Regions from separate parts of the Thermoanaerobacter ethanolicus JW 200 genome, predicted to be linked through region 4. Evidence: a T-box and tRNA genes for the amino acid it is inferred to sense, from the RefSeq annotation. Region 4 holds a T-box; the other regions hold tRNA genes.
What was found. The T-box of region 4 lies ahead of leuS (leucine--tRNA ligase). A T-box ahead of a tRNA ligase gene usually reads a tRNA of that ligase, here a tRNA-Leu.
Positions count from the first base shown of each region.

Region 1: it encodes a tRNA-Leu, which carries the amino acid that the T-box ahead of leuS (leucine--tRNA ligase) is inferred to sense. The anticodon was not compared.
Region 2: it encodes a tRNA-Leu, which carries the amino acid that the T-box ahead of leuS (leucine--tRNA ligase) is inferred to sense. The anticodon was not compared.
Region 3: it encodes a tRNA-Leu, which carries the amino acid that the T-box ahead of leuS (leucine--tRNA ligase) is inferred to sense. The anticodon was not compared.

Region 1 is NZ_CP033580.1:1,693,848-1,699,125, reverse strand. Features, by position in the region: gene EB239_RS08425 (DUF3189 family protein) at 154-636, shown strand; gene hflX (GTPase HflX) at 626-1,867, opposite strand; tRNA gene EB239_RS08415 (tRNA-Leu) at 2,022-2,110, shown strand; gene EB239_RS08410 (transposase) at 2,407-2,811, opposite strand; partial or broken gene EB239_RS08405 (ExeA family protein) at 3,011-3,703, opposite strand; partial or broken gene EB239_RS08400 (hypothetical protein) at 3,681-3,905, opposite strand; partial or broken gene EB239_RS08395 (IS1182 family transposase) at 4,045-5,088, opposite strand.
Region 2 is NZ_CP033580.1:1,425,596-1,430,873, reverse strand. Features, by position in the region: gene EB239_RS07015 (C40 family peptidase) at 1-404, opposite strand, end outside; cyclic di-AMP (ydaO/yuaA leader) riboswitch at 410-542, opposite strand; gene EB239_RS07010 (IS30 family transposase) at 729-1,772, shown strand; tRNA gene EB239_RS07005 (tRNA-Leu) at 2,060-2,147, opposite strand; gene EB239_RS07000 (ABC transporter substrate-binding protein) at 2,342-3,925, opposite strand; gene EB239_RS06995 (nicotinate phosphoribosyltransferase) at 3,945-4,979, opposite strand; gene EB239_RS06990 (lytic transglycosylase domain-containing protein) at 5,055-5,278, opposite strand, start outside.
Region 3 is NZ_CP033580.1:1,187,543-1,192,820, forward strand. Features, by position in the region: gene thiE (thiamine phosphate synthase) at 1-130, shown strand, start outside; gene thiM (hydroxyethylthiazole kinase) at 127-921, shown strand; gene thiW (energy coupling factor transporter S component ThiW) at 914-1,399, shown strand; gene cytX (putative hydroxymethylpyrimidine transporter CytX) at 1,428-2,606, shown strand; gene EB239_RS15215 (diguanylate cyclase domain-containing protein) at 2,610-2,738, shown strand; tRNA gene EB239_RS05880 (tRNA-Leu) at 2,823-2,907, shown strand; gene tig (trigger factor) at 3,080-4,378, shown strand; gene clpP (ATP-dependent Clp endopeptidase proteolytic subunit ClpP) at 4,384-4,971, shown strand; gene clpX (ATP-dependent Clp protease ATP-binding subunit ClpX) at 4,993-5,278, shown strand, end outside.
Region 4 is NZ_CP033580.1:808,934-814,211, reverse strand. Features, by position in the region: gene leuS (leucine--tRNA ligase) at 1-2,287, opposite strand, end outside; T-box leader at 2,352-2,559, opposite strand; gene EB239_RS03950 (RNA polymerase sigma factor) at 2,758-3,246, shown strand; gene EB239_RS03945 (TolB family protein) at 3,250-5,253, shown strand.

The sequences.
Region 1 (5,278 bases), 880 kb from region 4:
TCTTAAATTTTTAATTTTATTTTTATTTTTTCGCACATCTCCACAATTATACATCAAAATTTAATTTTTCCACAAGAAAATTAATTTACCAGTATAAAAATCTTTAAATTATAAAAAATATCTAATGTACAAAGCAAGGAAGGAGAGTTTTAAATGCATATAATTTATCACTGTTATGGTGGGACCCATACTTCTGTAATAGCAGCTTATATACATACTGTAAAACTGCCAATGGACAGAATTCCTTCTAAAGAAGAATTAGAAAGTATACCTTTATTTGATAAACTAAATGGCCAAAATGACCCGGGACACATCGTTCCTATTGGCACTGATGAATATGGCAACAACGTGTATTCTATGGGAGTAAAAAATGCTAAAAAGTTAATTGAGCCAGCTCTTAAAGATTTATACTATCATATATTCAATACAAACGAAGGACTGCTTTTGATTGACACGACTGGTGCTACAAACTGGATTATGAAAATTGGAGGATTTACTTCTATTGCTTTAAAATTTCCTGTTATAGGAAGACCTTTAGTCATTTATGGTACGCAAAAAGCTTATAAAAAAATTGTTCAAATAGTTAAAAACGTAAAGGCTCAAGAAAAAGCAGAGTACAACGCTATTAAACGATGATAAAATCTTTAAGTCTTTCCTTTATTTCTTTTTGAACTTCGGCTTTTATCATTATCCCTTTCTCACTATAATTTTCTCCAATTATTTTTGTTTTTTCTTTTAAATAATTGTATTCTTTAGTCTTATCATAAGGCAATAGAAAATTCACTACTTCCACATCTTTAAAAATTTCTCTTTCTATTGCTTGCAATAACTTATCAAATCCAATTTTATTTTTTGCAGAAATATAAACTTCTCTTTCATTTCCTTTAGGTACAACTTCCAAAAGGTCAATTTTATTAAAAACATTTATCTTAGGGGTATTAATAGCCCCTAAATCTGAAAGAACCTTTTCTACAACCTTTATCTTTTCCTCCATATCTGGTGAAGTCACATCAATTACATGAAGCAATAAATCTGCATATTTAACCTCTTCTAGCGTAGATTTAAAAGCCTCTACGAGGTCGTGAGGCAACTTTCTAATAAAACCTACAGTATCAATCAAAATTACTTCTCTCCCTGAAGGCAAAACAAGTCTCCGCGCAGTAGGATCAAGTGTTGCAAATAATTTATTTTCAACGTATACTTCTGCATTAGTTAAAGCATTAAGCAGCGTGGATTTTCCTGCATTTGTATACCCTACTATAGCTATCACAGGAATACGGTTTTTCTTACGCCTTTCCCTTTGTAAACTTCTGTGCCTTTCTATTTCTTCTAACTTCTTTTCTATCGCTTTTATTCTATTCTTTATATGCCTTCTATCTGTCTCTAATTTTGTCTCACCAGGACCCCTTGTACCTATTCCTCCACCTAATCTTGAAAGTTGTCCACCAAGACCTGCAAGACGTGGCAGTCGATACTTCAATTGAGCTAATTCTACTTGTAACATTCCTTCTTTTGACTTTGCTCTTTTTGCAAATATATCAAGAATAAGATTTGTTCTATCAATAACTTTTACATTTAAAAAGTCTTCCATATTTTTAATTTGTGTACCAGTAAGTTCATCATTGACAATGACAAGGTCAACTTCTTGATTTTCAGCAAAGAATTTTAATTCTTCCAGCTTTCCTTTACCAATATAGTGAGCTTTGTCAATTGTATTGCGCTTTTGTGTCATTACTCCTACTACTTCAGCTCCAGCTGTTAAAGCAAGTTCTTTTAATTCTTCCATGCTTTCTTCATCTTCAGGTGTAGAAATAATTCCTACTAAAATAGCTCGTTCTATTTTCTTATTTCTGTTTAACTCTTCCATAACATCACCAACCTTGAAAAATGTGCTGTAAATATAAATATATCACAAATAAAGGAATTTATAAATAATGAAATAGGTAAATTAATAGCACTTTTTATAAAAAGGGTATTGAAATTTTCATTAACCTGTGATAATATATGAAATGTAGTAACTCGCCGAAGTGGTGGAATTGGCAGACGCGCTGGACTCAAAATCCAGTGGGGCTCACACCCCGTGTGGGTTCGACTCCCACCTTCGGCACCAGAAAAATCAAGAAATGTAGCCGTTAGCACTTTGCTAACGGCTTTTGGTTTTTTATATCACTTTGCAAACATTTTGCAAACATAAAAAATAGGCTCTTTGTCAATAGTTGGGGTGGATATTTTTCTGAATGCCCACCTATAAATCTTATCACATAATATGGTAATATTTGTAAATTATTAGTTATGATAAGAGATATAGCTAGAAGTATGGGTAGATATTTATATATGCCTTTTCATCAAAGCTCTATAATATCCTTGAATATCCTTTATCACTAAAAATAGTATTAAGTTAGAACATTAAGCATTACAATATAATATTCTCTTTCTAAATCGATGAAAATTTCTATAGCCATATGCAAGCCTTTTTAGCACCTTAATTTTATTATTGTAACCTTCTGTTGCAGAATTAGTATATGGTATATCAAAGGCATTTGTTATTTCTTCAAACCAACGGTTAAATACTTGCACACATCTTTTAAATTCATCAATTTTGCTTTCTTTAGCTAACTGTATCCATCTTTTTAATTCTATTTTTGCTTCCTTTGAATTTTTGCATTTTAATACTTTATCATTAAATTCTTCTTTTAAAAGGTATGCTATTCTTAAGTCATCACTGTACCAGAACATTACTTCCAATTCTTCTTTTTGTTCTGTTGTTAAAGTATCATATTTTGCAAGAAAAAGCTTACTGTCAATTCTCAAATTAAATCTCCAAAGATTTTCAAATTATAATGGCATTTTTTAAGTGCATAAAAGTATTTTTTCTCAAATTATCACAGCCTGATTAAAAATTTTTTTCACTTTTTAAGAGCATTACCGCTAAAATATGTTAATATCTGTTATTGGCAATTTGGGTTAATTGATGTATAATAAAAAATGAGAGTAGCGAAAGCTACTACTCTCACAAACTGATTTCATTTTGTGCCTGGTATATTACTTCTTCATCTATTTCTCTTAGCCTTTTAGAATACGCATAGAGAAGAGAAGCTGTTACCAGGTTATTTATTATCCTTGGGAGCCCTTTTGTTAGAGAATATATTGCTTCATATGCTGATGGTGTAAATATATCATTCACCACTCCGGCTATTTTTATTCTTGTTTTTATATAATCTTGAATTTCTTCTTTTTTTAGCCCTTGCATCACATACTTTATAGAAATTCTTTGCCTTAGTGCACTGTTTACATTCAAGGCTAGTTTGTTTCTTATGTGTGGTTGTCCTGAAAGTATCAATATATACGGGTTTTGAGAATCCATATTAAAGTTAAATATTATTCTCAAATCTTCAAGAACATCATTAGAAACCAGTCGTATTTCATCTAATATTATGACAGGAGTTATCTTCTGGCTATAGTAAAGTTCTGTTATCGCTCTTTGTATCTGGTGAAAGAGCGTTACTTTTTTGTATGAGGGTGTTTCGCCTAAAATCATAGCCAATGCTTGATAGAATTCTCTCACTGTGAGTGTAGAAAGGGCAAAGTAACATGGCTTAAATGTAGAACGGTTGAGGCTTTCAGCATATCTTTTTAATGCGGTAGATTTGCCTGAACCGGCCTCCCCAACGATAAGTCCTATACCCCTTGTTTCTTGTACATACAGGGCATATATATCTTCTTTTGGCTATTTTTACACAGTTAAGTCCAACTAAATAGTAACGGTAATAAAACCCGTGCTTTTTTAATTTTACTTTACACTTGCAATCGGGATGAGGACATCTATCTGGCGGGGCAGGGAAATTGTAATCTTTACCTTTATGTAAATATTCTTCAATGTTATCAACATGGAAAACTATTTGCATAAGTAACCTCTCCAATTAAAATTAATGCTAAAGGAATCTGAAAAAATTTATCAAATTCCTTTAGCATTAATTTTATCACAAGATTATTTAATCTGAAAAATTTTATCGGTTTTGGGCTAAATTAATTTGAGAAATGACAACATTTTTCTGGATTTGATTTGTACTCTCTATATCCTTCTCTATTGGTTGTAACATATGTTAATATTTCATTTTGTAGGCATATGTAACAGTCATAATATTCATCGTATACGTACTGCTGCTTTTTCATGAAACCATCTTTTGTCATTGGTCTTGTATACGGCACTGCTGGTATTATTTCTTTATCAAATATTGTCTTTAATATGTACGGATTTTTATAGCCTGCGTCTACTGCTATTGCTTTCGGTTTTCCTACTCTCTTTTCAACTTCTTCTAATACTTCTTGAAACATTACACTGTCGTGGACATTTGCAGCTGTTACTTTTACTCCTAATACAAATCCATTTTTATCGCAGGCTGTATGAAAAGAATATGCAAAACATTTTTCTTTTCCGTTTTTGTTTAACATTCCGCTATCTGGGTCTGTTTTGCTTACTTTCACTTCTTTCGTCTTTATTTTCTTGATTTTCTTTAATGGCTTTTTGCCATGAGCTTCTCTATCTTTGTTTATTTCTTCTTCTAGTTTTTCTTGATAAGTCCTGGCTTCTTGTTCTACTATTTCTTTGGTGTATTTCTTCTTGTTGGCACTTGCTTTTACATGGGTTGAATCTATGAATACTTCCTCCGCATTTACTAGCCCATGCCTTATTGCTTCTTCTAAAATCTTCGTAAATATTTTCTCAAATATGTCTGTCCCTTTGAATCTTCTTATGTAGTTCTGGCTAAATGTTGAAAAATGAGGTATTTCTTCTGTTAGCCCATACCCTAAAAACCACCTATATGCAACGTTTGTTTTTATCTCTGATATTGTCCTCCTTATTGAGGGTATGCCAAAAAGATACTGAATAAACAGGATTTTTACTAATACTACTGGATCTATGCTTGGTCTGCCGTGATCTTCGGAATATTTCTCTTTTACTAAATCATATATGAAACTGAAGTCTATGACTCTTTCTATCTTCCTTAAAAGGTGATCTTTTGGAACTAACTGATCTATGCTTACAAATTCTATTTGATGTCTGGCATCCTGTTTCTTTGATAACATCTTGTTTCTCCTTTCCTCTTTTGCTTCATACTACTAAAAAAACAAGGAACCCTTTTCATCATAACGGGTTCCCGATATTTTATCAACAGTCTGAGCAGGCTTTGAGCCTGCTAGCTTCTATAAAAATTTGAAAATTTTTGAGAAGTTATGAGATCTCTTTTTGACTACTCTATGTTATAACGTCGTCTTC
Region 2 (5,278 bases), 620 kb from region 4:
AGCTGTGCTACAACGCTGCCAGATAAACCCGCTTCACTTCTCACATTAACGTAACTACCTGTCACTATACCAACACTTGCTGCTTTTTCCGAATCTCCTCTTGAGACATTAGAAGAATTTCTTACGGATAAATATTCACCAAAAACCCATCCTTCTCTTCCATCAGAAAGCTTTATCTTGTACCACCCGTTTTCCTTATCTAACACAGTCACTGTGTCATTCCAATTTAAGCGGGCAATGACACTTCCTGATAAGCTTCCTTGAGTCCGCACATTTACATAATTGCCTGTAATCTTTCCAACTCCCAATCCTTCCGCAAACGCTGGGTTCAAAAAAGAGCTACCAATCAGCGTCGCACCAAACACAGAAATTCCAAAAATCATCTTTCCTATTCGCTGATCCACTGCAAATCTCCTTCCTTTATTGCCTCCGGAGTTAGCTGTCGGGTGCGGGACAGAAGGTATCCCTACTGCAGCTTAAAGCTACAGATTAACCCCAAAAAGCGGTTCCTCCGTACCTTTCGGATTCGGCAAGATTGCATATTTTGTCCTTTTGTCTTATCTTATCATATCCTACAGTCAAAGTCAATGTTTACATTATAATTTCTTAAATTTTTTAATCTTGGTTAGTTGTATAATTAAATGCAACAGATAAAAAAATAGAAACCATAGTGAAAATCGTGTATGATATAGGTGTCAACTAAACATCATACAAGGAGGATTTTCACTATGGTTCATAATAATGATACCACAAAAAAGCGTTCTTTTAAACACTTAAGTAGCTATGAACGAGGAGAGATCTATGCATTACTCAAAGAAGGAAGAAGTATTCGGTATATTGCTAAAAAACTTAATCGATCTCCAAGCACTATAAGCCGTGAAATTAAACGTGGAACTACTACACAACTTAGAAGTGATTTATCTTCTTATACAAGCTATTTTCCTGAAACCGGTCAAGCTATCTACGAAAAAAATCGTTCAAATTGCGGAGCTAAATTTAAAGTAGCTAAAGCAGAAGATTTCTTGAAATATGCTGAAAATAAAATATTAAATGAAAAATGGTCACCAGATGCAGTTGTAGGCTATTGTAAAAAAGACCCAAGCTGGAATAATAAAACCATTGTTTGTACTAAAACACTGTACAACTATATAGATAGAGGATTATTAAAAGTTAAAAACATTGATTTACCTTTAAAACTACGTTTAAAACCAAGGAAGAAACAAAATCGTAAAAATAAACGTATTATGGGCAAAAGTATTGATTTTAGGCCTAAAGAAGTTGAAAGCCGTGAAGTTTTTGGGCATTGGGAAATAGATACGTTAATTGGCAAGAAATCTAATGACAAGGTCCTTTTAACATTAATAGAGCGTAAGACTCGCCATGAAATAATATTCTTATTAGATGCAAAAGACAATAAATCTGTTAAAGATGCATTATCAAAATTAAAAGATATGTTTGGTGACAATTTAAACAAAGTATTTAAAACAATAACATCTGATAATGGTACAGAGTTTAGTGATTTAGAAAGTGCTCTTTTAGAATATGGCGTAGAAGTATATTATACACATCCATATTCATCTTGGGAAAGAGCTACAAATGAACGACATAACGGTCTTATACGACGTTTCATCCCTAAAGGTAAAAGTATTAAAGATTTATCTATAGATACGATAAAGAGAGTAGAAAACTGGCTTAATAACCTTCCACGAAAATTGTTAAATTACAAAACGCCTAAGGAATACTTTTATGAAGAGCTGGCAAAAATCTGTTAAGCCCATCCCTTATAAAGTTTAGAGCTCGTTCGTGATTTGTCAAGGGGCAGGCTTCGCCTGACTTTAACCCTTGACAAATCACGACCTTCGCTCAATTTGTTAACTAAGATGGGCTTAAGGTTATATATGATTTGTTCCAAATCCTATATCTACATGATTTTCATTAGGTGTTGCATTTAATATTGCAATTTATATTTTTTAATCTTTTTTTAATATATTTTATAAAAAATTAATAATTTGTGTGACAAAAAAATAAAAGGCTTAACGCCTCTTTTCTCTTTTATTTATGGTGCGGGCGGTGGGACTTGAACCCACACGAGATCATCTCTCACATGCCCCTCAAACATGCCTGTCTGCCAATTCCAGCACGCCCGCCTGCGTTTTTATTATACTGCTCACTTAACTCGTTTGTCAAGGTGGCAAACCTATTAATCATTTCAATTAAAATATCCATCACTGAATAGTCATACACCCAAACGTACGCGTCTGCCAGTTCCGCCACCACCGCACGCTTTATTTAATTTCGTCACACTATGAATTATATAATCTTTTTAGGTCAGTGTCAATACCTATTTTTTGATATACCATTTTTCTATATTGTTAAAAACATTAAATCCAGTAGGGTCCACAACTTTTACATTGTCATATGCCATAACTGCTCCTTCAATATAGAAAAGGCCAATTATGGGTTGTTCCTCTAAAAAAACTTGTTCCAAAGCCTGATAATCTGTTTTTAAAGAATTCTCTTCTGAATCATAAAAAATTCTACTATATATTTCATCAACTTTAGAATTACTATAACCCATAAAATTGTCTTTGCCTTTTGTCATAAACATTGTAGACATATCTTGATTATAACTTAAATTCCACTCCATTAACACCAAATCAAATTTACCCGAATATACAGAACTTAGTAAATTGCCCCAATCTTTTGGTACAATGTTTATTTCAATTCCTACATCTTTTAAATTATTCTTTATAATTTGAGCAACTTTAATCAAATATGGATTATTTGCATTTACCAGCAAATCAAATTTGAGCTGATAAGTTCCATTGCTCCTTATCCCTTTAACTAAATTCCAACCACTTTCCTCTAATATTTTATTTGCCTCTTTTATATCGTAATTATGAGATACTATTTTATTGCTATAAAGCCACGAATCAGGGCGAACGGGAATACATGACTTTAACCCATGACTGAAATATACATCTCTCAAAATTTTGTCAACATCTATTCCATAACACATCGCTTTCCTGACATTTGAATCTTTCAAAGCTGGCTTTTGATAATTAGGGGCCATAAATACATAATCTTGCATAACGTATTTATAAATATTTACGTTTGAAATCTCTTTGTATTTATCCCAGTCTATGTCACTTAAAAAAGTAAAATCTGCTTCTTTGCTTTGAAAAGATGTTATCATAGCATTTTCATCAGGCACAATTTTAAACACTATACTATCTATATAAGGTTTGTCGCCTCTATAATAAGGATTTCTTTCAAAAATAATTTCTCTGCCAACGCTGTAAGAAGATATCTTATATGGCCCTGTACCAATAGGTACAATATCTTTATTTAAAATATCTTCCTTACCTTTATATTGGTGCTCAGCTAGAATAGGAAAAGTAAACAAAGCTATTGGATTTGCAACAGGTTTATTTAAAACAACTTCAAATTCATAATCACCATTTGTCTTATAAGAGGAGAGATAGTTAATGAGAATATCCCTATAAGGACTTTTTACATCCTTATTTTTAAAAGAATCAAAAGTAAATTTTACATCATTAGCTGTAAAACTTACTCCATCCTGCCATTTAACATTCTTTTTTAAATAAAATTTTATATTAAGTCCATTTATCTGCCAGTTTTCTGCTAATTGAGGAATAGGTTTTAAAGTTTTATCCAAGGTAACTAATCCTTCCAATGACAAATTTAACATTTGCCTTACTCTCTCATTGTCATTCAAAAAAGGATTTAATGTATCAAAAGAAGTAATATTTACTCTTAAAGTGCCACCCTCTACTGGCTTTTCTTCTTCAATCTTAGTTTTGTCCTCAGATGCTTGAGGTAAATTTACCATATTTTGCGGAGTAGTTTTGCATCCTGTAAAAATAAACATCAAAATGAAAGATAATATAATAAATTTTCTCATTAACTATCATCTCCGAAAACTATTTTATCTTTTTCAATTTTTTATTTTCGATAATTCCAGGAATTCTCCCTCTTTTAGCAATAGGTACTCCTTCCACTTCTTTTATATCCATTGTCATATCAATAGGTTGAGCATCAGATATGTAACTTCCTACTCCAAAAGCATCTGCTCCACTTTCAGAAAGTTCTGCTACCCGTTCTGGGTTTAAACCTCCAGAAACTATAATTTTTACATTTGTAAATCCTTTTTGATTTAATCTTTGCCTTAGTTCATACACTAAACTAGGTGTAACTCCACCTCTTTCTGATGGAGTATCAAGTCTTACTCCGTATAATCTATCCCCTAAAAATTCAGCAACCCTCAAAGCCTCTTCCACTTCGTCTTTAAAAGTATCAACTAAAATGGTTATCTTTTCATCAAGGGGAGTTATATCTCTGTAAGCTTTCGCCACTTCTAATGTATCTCCTGCAAGCAAAAAAGCAGCATGAGGTACTGTCCCTTTAGGGTCTTTCCCCATTAATTTTGCACCTAAAATACAGCTGGCATCATCTGCCCCTCCTACTAAAGCCGCCCTTTCCATCACAGGTGCCACAGCTGGATGTACATGCCTTGCACCAAAACATAATATTGGTTTGTCTTTGGCAACTTCTTTAAGCTCCCTTGCTGCTGTTGCCCAACCGGAAGAACTTGCAAGAATTCCTAATATTGCCGTCTCATAAATTCCAAACTCACTATAAGGCCCTTTTATCCTCATTACTGTATCTTTAGCTTCAAAAGTGTCCCCTTCTTCCAAAGACCATACTTCCACATTTTTGTCTTTAAGTAAACTCATTACTTCTGGTAACCCTGCAAAAACTCCTTTTTTTCTTGGAAATATCTCCGCTGTGACTATTTTATCTTGTACACCAAGATATGACAAAATATCCTGGGTTCTTAAAAAATACACATCTGTAGTCCATGCATTTTTTATTTCTTCATGAGTAGCTGAGAAAAACTCCCTATCCTTTTCAATTTTTACTTCATTTAAGTCTTTTAAATGCTTTAATAGTTTCATTTGTGTCCTCCCTTTTTATTTTCTTTTTTAACGATACTATTATACCAATTTTTCAGCTTTTTTTGTATATTCATATCAACTTTTAGTTTCATATATAAATTTATATATCTGATAAACTGCTAACACCTTTTTTATATATCTATTTGTCTCAGGATAAGGAACAGCATGTAGCTGTTTCCCATCTTTGGAAAATCTCTTGTCTTTAAGCCATGCATCTACATTTCCACTACCTCCGTTATAAGCTGCTACAGCTAACTGTATATTTCCATTAAAAGTTTTAAGAAGATAAGTCAAATACC
Region 3 (5,278 bases), 380 kb from region 4:
CATGTTAAAGTCGGGAGTAGACGGGATATCTTCAGTTTCAGCTGTGTTTTATGGGGATATAGAAAACAATACAAGAAAACTTTTGGAGGTTATAGCAAAAGCGATAAACGATAGGAGGAATTTGAAATGAAAAAAGAATTGTTGAAAATTTTAAGAGAGAAAAAACCTTTAGTTCACCATATTACAAATATAGTTACTGTCAATGATTGTGCTAATATAACACTGGCTATAGGAGCATTGCCAGTCATGGCACATGCCTTGGAAGAAGTAGAAGAAATGGTAAGTGCAGCAGATGCTTTAGTTTTAAATATAGGCACTCTTACAAATGAACAAGTAGAAGCGATGATAAAGGCAGGAAAGGCTGCAAATAGACTTAAAGTACCAGTTATATTAGACCCTGTTGGAGCGGGAGCTACGAAGCTTAGGACACAAAGCTCAAAAAAGATATTAGAAGAGGTAAAAATTTCTGTGATAAAAGGGAATAGTGCTGAGATTTCAATACTTGCAGGCAAAGGTGGGAAGATACGCGGTGTAGAATCTCAAAGCGGAGCAGATGATATTTCTGAAGCTGCAAAAGATTTAGCAAACGCGTACAACGTTGTAGTAGCAGTGTCAGGTGTTACTGACATAATTACTGATGGAAAAAGAATTGCGTATGTAAAAAATGGGCATCCTATGATGGGCACTGTTACTGGCACAGGTTGTATGCTTACCTCTGTAGTAGCGAGCTTCTGCGGAGTATGTGAAGATTATTTTGCAGCTACAGTAGAAGCTTTTGTAGCTTTTGGAATAGCAGGTGAAAGAGCCGCTCAAAGCAGCAATGTCAAAGGGCCCGGCAGTTTTAAAGTGACATTTTTTGATGAGATATATAATCTCACGCCGGAGATAATAGAAAAAGATAAGAAGGTGGAGTATGAATAAAATACATCGTATGGCTTTTATGGCACTTATTATTGCTATAGGCACCTTTGCTTCTCAATATGTATGGTTTAGTGTAGGTGCTGCCAAAGTTACACCTGTTCAACATGCTATTAATGTTATTTCAGCAGTTTTTTTGGGCCCTTGGGGAGCGTTAGAAGTAGCTTTTATTATAGGACTTTTGAGGAACATCCTTGGTGTTGGATCGCTTTTGGCATTTCCAGGAGGAATGGTTGGTGCGTTCATTGCTGGATATCTTTATAGATTTACACGTAAATTTTATTTTGCCTCTATAGGAGAAGTTATAGGTACAGGCATTATAGGGGCTTTGCTTTCTTATCCTATAGCTAAGTATATACTTGGAAGTTCCGGTGCGGCTTTTATGTTTGTCATTCCATTTTCGCTTTCCAGTACAATAGGCTCGGTTATAGGATATGTAGTGGTATTGGTTTTAGTAAAATATAAGAAATTTATCTCATAAACTTACTTTAGAAAGGCGGGTGTGAATCATGAAAATTAAAAATTTTACCCTTTTTCTAATATGGGCAGGTGCAGCAATCTCAATTGCTGAAATCTATACAGGTTCGCTATTTGCACCTCTAGGTTTAACTAAAGGCTTGTTGGCTATTTTAATAGGCCATATCATTGGTACATTATTTTTCTCGCTTGGGGGGCTTATGTCATACATCCTTAAGTTGCCAGCAATAAAATCAACAAAAGTTGTTTTGGGCAATAAAGGTACAATTTTTTTAGGAGCACTAAACATTCTACAATTGATTGGATGGACAGCAGTCATGATTATACAATCAGCAAAAGCTTTTAATGGTGCCATTGGTATGTCTGTTGGTGTAGGAATACTTTTTGTAGGCACATCTGTTTTATTATGGTCACTATTTTTTGAAAGTGAAGCATACTGGGTAAATAACATTGCAGTAATATTGTTGTTTATATTGACTATTGGTGTTGTAGTATTTTTAAAGGGCGGGAAAATTTTAACACCAACAGGTAATATAAGTTTTGTAGATGCAATCGAACTTGCCGTTGCTATGCCTGTATCATGGCTGCCTTTAGTAGGAGATTATACGATCAACAGTGAAAATAGAAAATCTAGCTTTATATATACATTTTTAGGTTATTTTATTGCAAGCTGTTTTATGTATTTTATAGGTCTTTTTGTTTCATTGAAAACGGAAGGAAAAGATATAATTTCATATTTTGCATCAATAAAAACTGGGTTTGTACCATTGCTAATAATACTTTTATCAACAGTGACGACTACTTTTATGGATGTATACTCTGCTGCGATATCTACAATGGCAGTTATTAAAACAAGGCTCAGTAAAAAAGAGCTATTAATAATTTATTCGCTGATAGGTATCATAGCAGCATATTTATTCCCAATTGATAAATATCAAAACTTTTTATATGCTATCGGTAGTGTATTTATTCCAGTATACACAGTAGTTTTTGTAGGCTTCTTTATATTAAAATATGAAGAAAGTGGGTACCTTAATATTCCTGCAGTTGTATCATCTATCATTGGAATTATTACGTATAATTACATGGTATATAACGGTACTTCATTATTAAAATGGTATCTAACTCCCACCATAACAACAATATTTTTGACTGCTGTAATTTATACTGTAACACAAACTTTTTTTAAAAGAAAAGAGAAAATTTTATGATTGATGAAATTGCAAAAACTCTTGAACGAGTTTGACTTAGATTACTTCAAAAACGTAAATAACCGTTTTGGGCATGCTGTGGGAGATAAAATCCTTATTTATCAAGGCTTAGAAGCATTCTTGACATATTAAAAAAACTTTGATAAAATGGTCTTGCGTAAACTCTTAATCAGCGGGGCTGGGGTTCGAGTCCCTAATGGCGCACCATTTTAATATGCGGGCATGGCGGAACTGGCAGACGCGCCAGACTTAGGATCTGGTGGGGTTACCCGTGGGGGTTCAAGTCCCTTTGCCCGCACCAATAAAAATTTAAGGGAGAAAAATATATATTTGACAGGAAAATAATGCAGTAGGCATTATTTTTTTTGCATAAAATTATGACAACTTGAGTTTGATTCACCGTTTTTTTATGTTATAATATTATAAGTTTAGAAGACTTTATACGAAAGAAAGAGAATAGGAGGATTTACTTAATGGGTGCGAGTCTTAAAAAATTAGAGAAAAGTATTGCGACGATTGAACTTACAATACCAAGTGAAAAGTTTGAAGAGGGTTTAAATTTTGCTTTTAAAAAGAATGCTTCAAAATTTAATGTACCGGGTTTTAGAAGAGGGAAAGCGCCAAGAGCTATTGTAGAAAGATATTATGGTGAAGGTGTCCTTTACGAAGATGCTGTAGAGTATGTTTTTGACGAAGTGTACAAGGAAGCTCTTAAAACGTTTGATTTAGAGCCAGTAGATTATCCGGATATTAACATTTTACAAATCGGCAAAGGAAAAGACTTGATTTTAGAAGCAACTGTACCTGTCATGCCTGAGGTAGAGTTAGGTGAATATAAAGGCATAGAAATTGAAAAAATAGAGTATGATGTGTACGATGGGGATGTAGAATACGAATTAGAAAAATTAAGGCAGCAAAATGCGAGAATTATACCTATTGAAGGAAGAGCAGCAGAAAGTGGAGATATTGCTGTAATAGACTTTGAAGGCTTTATAGATGGCAAGCCTTTTGAAGGCGGCAAGGCGGAAAATTATGAATTAGAATTAGGTAGCAATACTTTTATTCCTGGCTTTGAAGACCAAATAATAGGCCATAATGTAAATGACACTTTTGATGTAAGTGTAACTTTCCCTGAAGATTATAGGGTAGAAGAATTAAGAGGCAAATCGGCTGTTTTTAAAGTCACTCTTAAGGCTTTAAATAAAAAGGAATTGCCTGAATTGGATGATGAGTTTGCGAAAGATGTAAGTGAGTTTGAGACATTAGAAGAGTTAAAAGCCGACATAAGAAAGAAATTAGAAGAGAAAAATAGATTAGATGCAGAAAATGAGATGAAAGAAAAAGCAGTAATGAAAGTTGTGGAAAATGCAAAAGTTGATATACCAGATGTTATGGTGGAAAGGCAAATAGATATTTCTTTGAGGGATTTAGATTATAATTTGAGATATCAAGGTTTGGATTTAAATAGCTATTTATCAATTACAGGGAAGACCTTAGAAAATTTAAGAAAAGAGATGTGGGATGGAGCTTTAAATAGAGTAAAAACTCAACTTGTCATAGACAAAATTGCCAAAGTGGAAAATATTCAAGTTACAGAGGAAGAATTAGAAAACAGATTAAAGGAAATGGCAGAGAGTTACAGAATAAATCTGGAAGAATTCAAGAAAAGCTTGACTGAAAGCCAGATAAACGGCATAAAAGAAGATATAGCGTATTATAAGACGATTGACTTTATTTTTAGTGAGTGTAAAATAATAAGTAAAGAGGAGTGATTATTATGAGTCTTGTACCTATTGTTGTAGAGCAGACAAATAGAGGCGAACGTTCTTACGATATATTTTCTCGCCTTTTGAAAGACAGAATTGTATTTTTAGGAGAAGAAATAAATGATACTACAGCAAGTTTAGTTATTGCTCAGCTTTTGTTCTTGGAAGCTGAGGACCCCGACAAAGACATTTGGCTTTATATAAACAGTCCAGGCGGTTCAATAACTGCAGGATTTGCAATTTACGATACCATGCAGTATATAAAGCCAGATGTAGTGACTTTGTGCGTTGGAATGGCTGCGTCTATGGCTGCATTTTTACTAGCAGCAGGTGCAAAAGGAAAGAGGTTTGCACTTCCTAACAGTGAAATAATGATTCATCAACCTTTAGGAGGAATGCAAGGCCAAGCTACAGACATAAAAATTCATGCAGAAAGGATTTTGAAATTAAGAGATAAGCTGGATAAAATATTAGCAGAAAATACGGGGCAACCTATTGAAAAGATAAAAGCTGATACTGAAAGAGACTTTTTCATGGACGCGGAGGAGGCAAAAGCTTACGGCATTATCGACGAAGTGCTTATCAGGAACAAAAAGTGATGCCCCAGAAGAGGTGAAATTATGGCTAAATACGATAATCAAAAGCAATTAAAGTGTTCTTTTTGCGGAAAGACACAGGACCAGGTAAAGAGACTAGTTGCAGGGCCTGGCGTGTATATTTGTGATGAATGCATTGAACTTTGCCAAGAAATCATAAATGAAGAATTTGAAGAAGATATGGATATGGGAATTGGAGAACTTCCGAAGCCAAAGGAAATAAAAGAATTTCTTGACCAATATGTAATTGGACAGGAAAAAGCTAAAAAAGCTTTAGCTGTTGCTGTTTACAATCACTACAAGAGAATTA
Region 4 (5,278 bases):
TTACCTGGACAGCTATCTCTACAACATCTCTTTGTAGAGCTTTTTCATCCCACTTTGGCCATTTTTGATTGAAAACAGAATATTCATATCCAAGTTTTTCCCACATTTCTTCAGAAAAATGAGGGGCAAATGGCGCCAAAAGTTTTATTAAATCTGCCACCACTTCTTCATAAAATTTGATATTTTTAACTTCCACATCTGCCTCGTATTTATAAAGGGCATTTACCAGTTCCATTATCCTCGCTATTGCAGTATTAAACTGAAATCTCTCTGCATCTTCTGTCACACCTTTTATAGCATAATGTCTCACATAGTTTAATTCATTTTCATCTTTTCCCATTTCGTCTTTGGTCTTGCCAGGATTGTTTCTTGTCTCAATAAATTTATCTATAAACCTCTCCACTCTATTGACAAATCTGGAAATTGCCTTAATACCATCATCATTCCATGGCCCACCTTCAGAATAAGCAAATCCAAACATAAGGTAAAGCCTGAATACATCAGAACCGTATTCTTTAATGTATTCGTCAGGCGAAATGACATTTCCTTTAGATTTACTCATTCTGCTTCCATCAGGTCCCAATATTGTGCCTTGGTGGACTAATGATTTAAAAGGTTCATCAAAATCAAGATATCCCAAGTCTCTTAAGGCTTTTGTGACAAACCTTGCGTACAAAAGATGCATTGTCGCATGCTCTGCTCCACCTACGTACTTGTCAACAGGCAACATCTTATTTATCCATTCTTTATTGAAAGGCTCTTTGTCGTTTTTGTTGTCGGGATATCTTAAAAAGTACCAGGAAGAATCCACAAAAGTGTCCAAGGTATCGGGGTCTCTTAAGGCCTTACCACCACATTTAGGACAAGTTACATTCATAAAGCCCTCATGCTTTTTAAGTGGAGACTCACCTGTTGGAGCAAATTCCACATCATAAGGAAGTAACACTGGCAAATCTTCTTCTGGGACAGGGACTATGCCACAGCGTTCACAGTGAATGACAGGTATTGGAGCACCCCAGTATCTCTGCCTTGAAACAAGCCAATCCCTCAATCTGTAATTTACTTTAAACTCTGCTCTACCTTCTTGCTTTAATTTTTCTACAATTTTTATCCTCGCTTCTTCTGATTTCATGCCTGTAAATTCTCCACTGTCTATAAGCACTCCATACTCAACAAAGGGTAGACTGTCGTCTATATCTCCAATTCCTTTTATCACTCTTTTTATAGGAAGGTTGTATTTTGTTGCAAATTCATAATCTCTTTCATCATGGGCAGGAACAGCCATGACACATCCTGTTCCATATGTTGCAAGGACGTAATCTGCTATCCAAATAGGAAGTTTTTCTCCCGTCAGAGGGTGTATAGCATAGGCCCCTGTAAATACCCCTGTCTTTTCTTTTTCAGTAGACAACCTTTCAATTTCACTTTGTTTTCTCGCGTATTCTTTATACTCTTCAACAGCTTGTTTATATTCTTCTGTAGTAATTAAATCTACAATTTCGTGTTCTGGCGCGATGACTACATACGTCGCTCCGTACAACGTGTCAGCTCTTGTAGTAAATACCTTAAATGTCAGGTCTTTTCCGTCTACTTTAAATTCTATCTCTGCTCCATCCGATTTTCCAATCCAATTTCTTTGCATTATTTTTGTTTTCTCAGGCCAATCAAGTTCATCCAGTTTTTCAAGGAGTTCTTCTGCATAAGCAGTTATCTTAAAAAACCACTGAGTCAAATCTTTCTTTGTAACTTCAGTGCCGCACCTTTCACATTTTCCGTCTATAACTTGCTCGTTTGCAAGAACAGTTTGACAGCTTGGGCACCAATTCACTGGAGCTTTCTTTCTATAGGCAAGGCCTGCCTCAAAAAGCTTAAGGAAAATCCACTGTGTCCATTTGTAGTACTCCGGCAAGCAAGTTATTACTTCATAGTCCCAATCAAAAGTTGCCCCCATTTCCCGTAGCTGCTTTTCCATCGTTCTTATGTTTTCCATGGTGGAATCATAAGGATGTATTCCCGTTTTTATCGCGTAATTTTCTGCAGGAAGTCCAAATGCATCAAATCCCATTGGGTGGAAAACCTCATAGCCTTGCATTTTTTTCATCCGTGCCCAGGAATCAGTAGGTCCGTAATTGTACCAATGTCCTACGTGAAGCTTTGCACCCGAAGGATAAGAAAACATCTCAAGGCAATAAAGCTTTTTATCTACATTTTCAGGATTAAACTTGTAAAGTTTTGTCTCTTCCCATCTTTTTTGCCATTTTCTATCAACATCCACTGAGTAAGCCATAAACCTCCACTCCTATCTATGATTTTTTAGCAAACTCGATTTTATTAAAAAAAGTCTTTCATCCGTAAGAGACGAAAGACTTACACTTCCGTGGTACCACTCTTTTTGGCATAATGCCCACTTAAACCTGTAACGGCAGTAACCGTGCATACCTACTACACTTCAGTATGCCTGCTCCATGGCGAGTTTCGGCATCTTAGGCTACCGTTTTGCACCCACCAACGGCTCTCTTAAAGCTTACAATGCCTACTACTCCACTTCATCGCATTTACAAATAGATTTGTACATTATTTTATTACAAAAGAAAAATAAATGCAATATCTTTTGAAAATCTTTATAATTAAAGTAATTAAAACTGTTACTTTGCGCCTTATAATTCGTCTATGATTGTGGAAATTAAAAACAGCCAAGTTCCAAAAAGTTACTTATAAAATTTTGATGCGTCTATATAAGTGAAAGGAGGCCCATGGGTGAAAGATGGTTTTTTAAGCTTTTATGAAACTTTTTTTGACGATGTGTACCGGTACGTGTATTTTAAAGTAGGTAATAGCTGGGATGCCGATGACATCGTAAGTGAAATTTTTAAAAAAGCCTATGAAAATTATAGTACAATAAGAACCAATCCAAAGTCTTGGCTTTTCTCGATTGCAAGAAATACTGTCACAGACTTTTATAGAAAGAAGAAAGAAATTGTAACAAATGATGAACTTGAAAAATACTATTATCCGGATATTTGGGAGGACAAATTTAACAAAGAAGTAGAACTTAATTGCTTAAAAAAATCAATTTACAGCCTTCCAAAAAATGAAATTGAAATAATAAACTTAAAGTATTTTTCGGGAATGACCCATAAAGAAATATCACAGTTAATTGAAAAAACTGAAGATGCAGTAAAAATGAAAGCCCATAGGATTATTCAAAAATTAAAAAATCTTGTTATTAAATGTTTGGAGGGATGAATAATGAAAGAGAAAGATATAGAAAAAAATCTAGAAAAACTAAAAGAACACATCCCTGTAAATTATCAATTAAAAGAAAAATTAAAAAAAGAGTTTAAGAAAAATACTAAAAAAAGTTACAAGTTTATAGCCATTGCCGCTTCTTTACTTTTAATCGTAGGATTTGCCCTTGCAAGCTTTTTATCCCACAACAATTACAGTCCAAATTATATAACAAGCCCCAGTCCTTTCATCTCAAAAGCAAACGCTGCAGATTTAAAAATTGCCAATCAAATCTCCTTTTTTGACATTGGCAAGGGTAACACGGGAAGAATTGCTGAATACAATGGCACCCTTTATATAGCCATCCCCGAAAAAGGGCTTTTTGAATATAATAAAAACGGCTTTAGACAGATAGTGGGTGAAAAAAGCAAAAACGTGCCCATTGGAGTAGGAGACGTAGCTGTATCTCCAGATGGAAAAAAACTTTTATATTCTTTAAACTACCAATACTATATAAAAGACCTTTCAACAGATAAAACAGAAAAAATTCGTGTAACAGGCAATGGTTTAGACATTTTCTATGAAAGCCCTTCTTTTTCTCCTGATGGAAATAAGATAATTTTTACTAAAAATGTATACACTCCAAGAGAAGGAGGTCATGGTTTTGAAAAAAAAGCAACTTTATGGGAGTATGACCTCAAAACTTCACAGCTTACAGAAATAGCCGAAGGCTCTTATGGAAGCTATGTAAAAAATCAAAATGCCATTGTTTTTGAAAAAGACAATAAGATCATTTACAAAGACCTAAAGACAGGAGAAGAAAAAACAGTAGATGAAGGCAGATTTCCTTCTGTATCTCCTGATGGAAACTATATAGCATATGTAAAATCAGAGATAAAAAACTCTACCATTGACGGAGTAGAGGTAAAAGAGGATATAAGCAATGTGTGGGTCACTGATGCCGTAGGCTTTGCCACTAAAAAACAGGTTACAGAGAACTTTTCAAAGCCAAATTTGAAAAGTCTTGTAGAAAGTGTGAAAGAAAAAAATAAAAATTCGCCAATAAAATCCGACTTAGTTACAGGAGGAGAGTATGATTATTATCTGCCTTCCTGGAGCAATGATTCTAACAGTATATATGTTTTGAAAAATTTAAATGAAGATGTAAGAGGAAATATGATGACTCTTATGAAAATAGACCTTTCAAAAGAAAAATTATCAGCTGACTACACTGTAAGAAGATTTTTACAGGCTTTAATAGCAAGGGATGACGATTTTGCAAAAATGCTTATGAAAAATCCTCCTTCTTTCCTGACAATATCAAATCCTCACCCTGTAGGATATAATATATTAGGGACTGGCAAAGAAGGTGAAAAGACATATGTGGATGCAGAGCTATACATGGGATATTGGGGAGATACCTATTATTCCATAGAAAAACAAAGATATTACCTTACACCCAGTGAAAATGGTTATATAATTGACAGCATAAAAGGCTTGGAAACATTAGAGTTTTATGATAAAAATAATACCTTTTATGAACGCATTAATGGAGAAAAAGGAAAGTCTCTTTTTAGAGAAACTGACATTCCAAAAGAATACCTTCCTGAAGGAAATTTTAGATTTACAGCTTCTGCTTTTGACGCCAAGACAAACACGCTATACTTTACAGTTTTGGGACTGGATAACCGCCAGTCAAAACTTTTAAGCTATAACTTAGACACAAAAACTTTTAAACTTGTTAACAGCATTGACAATGGAGCTTTTGCTGAACTTAAGCTTGATGGAAACGGGAACTTTTTGGCAGCGAACTTTTTCTCCGATGATGGAAAGCAAAAAGTGTACCTGTACAATCTAAAAACAGGAGAAAAAACTGATTTAGAAACATTATTTAAAGATACAAAAATTGATGAAATAGAGGCAAACTTCTGGAATCAAGATAAGCTAATGTTCAAAATCTCCACTTATGGAATATCATTAATGTATGAATACAACCCAGTTAAATCACAAATATCTATTCCATAAAAAGGCAGGGTAATCCTGCCTTTTC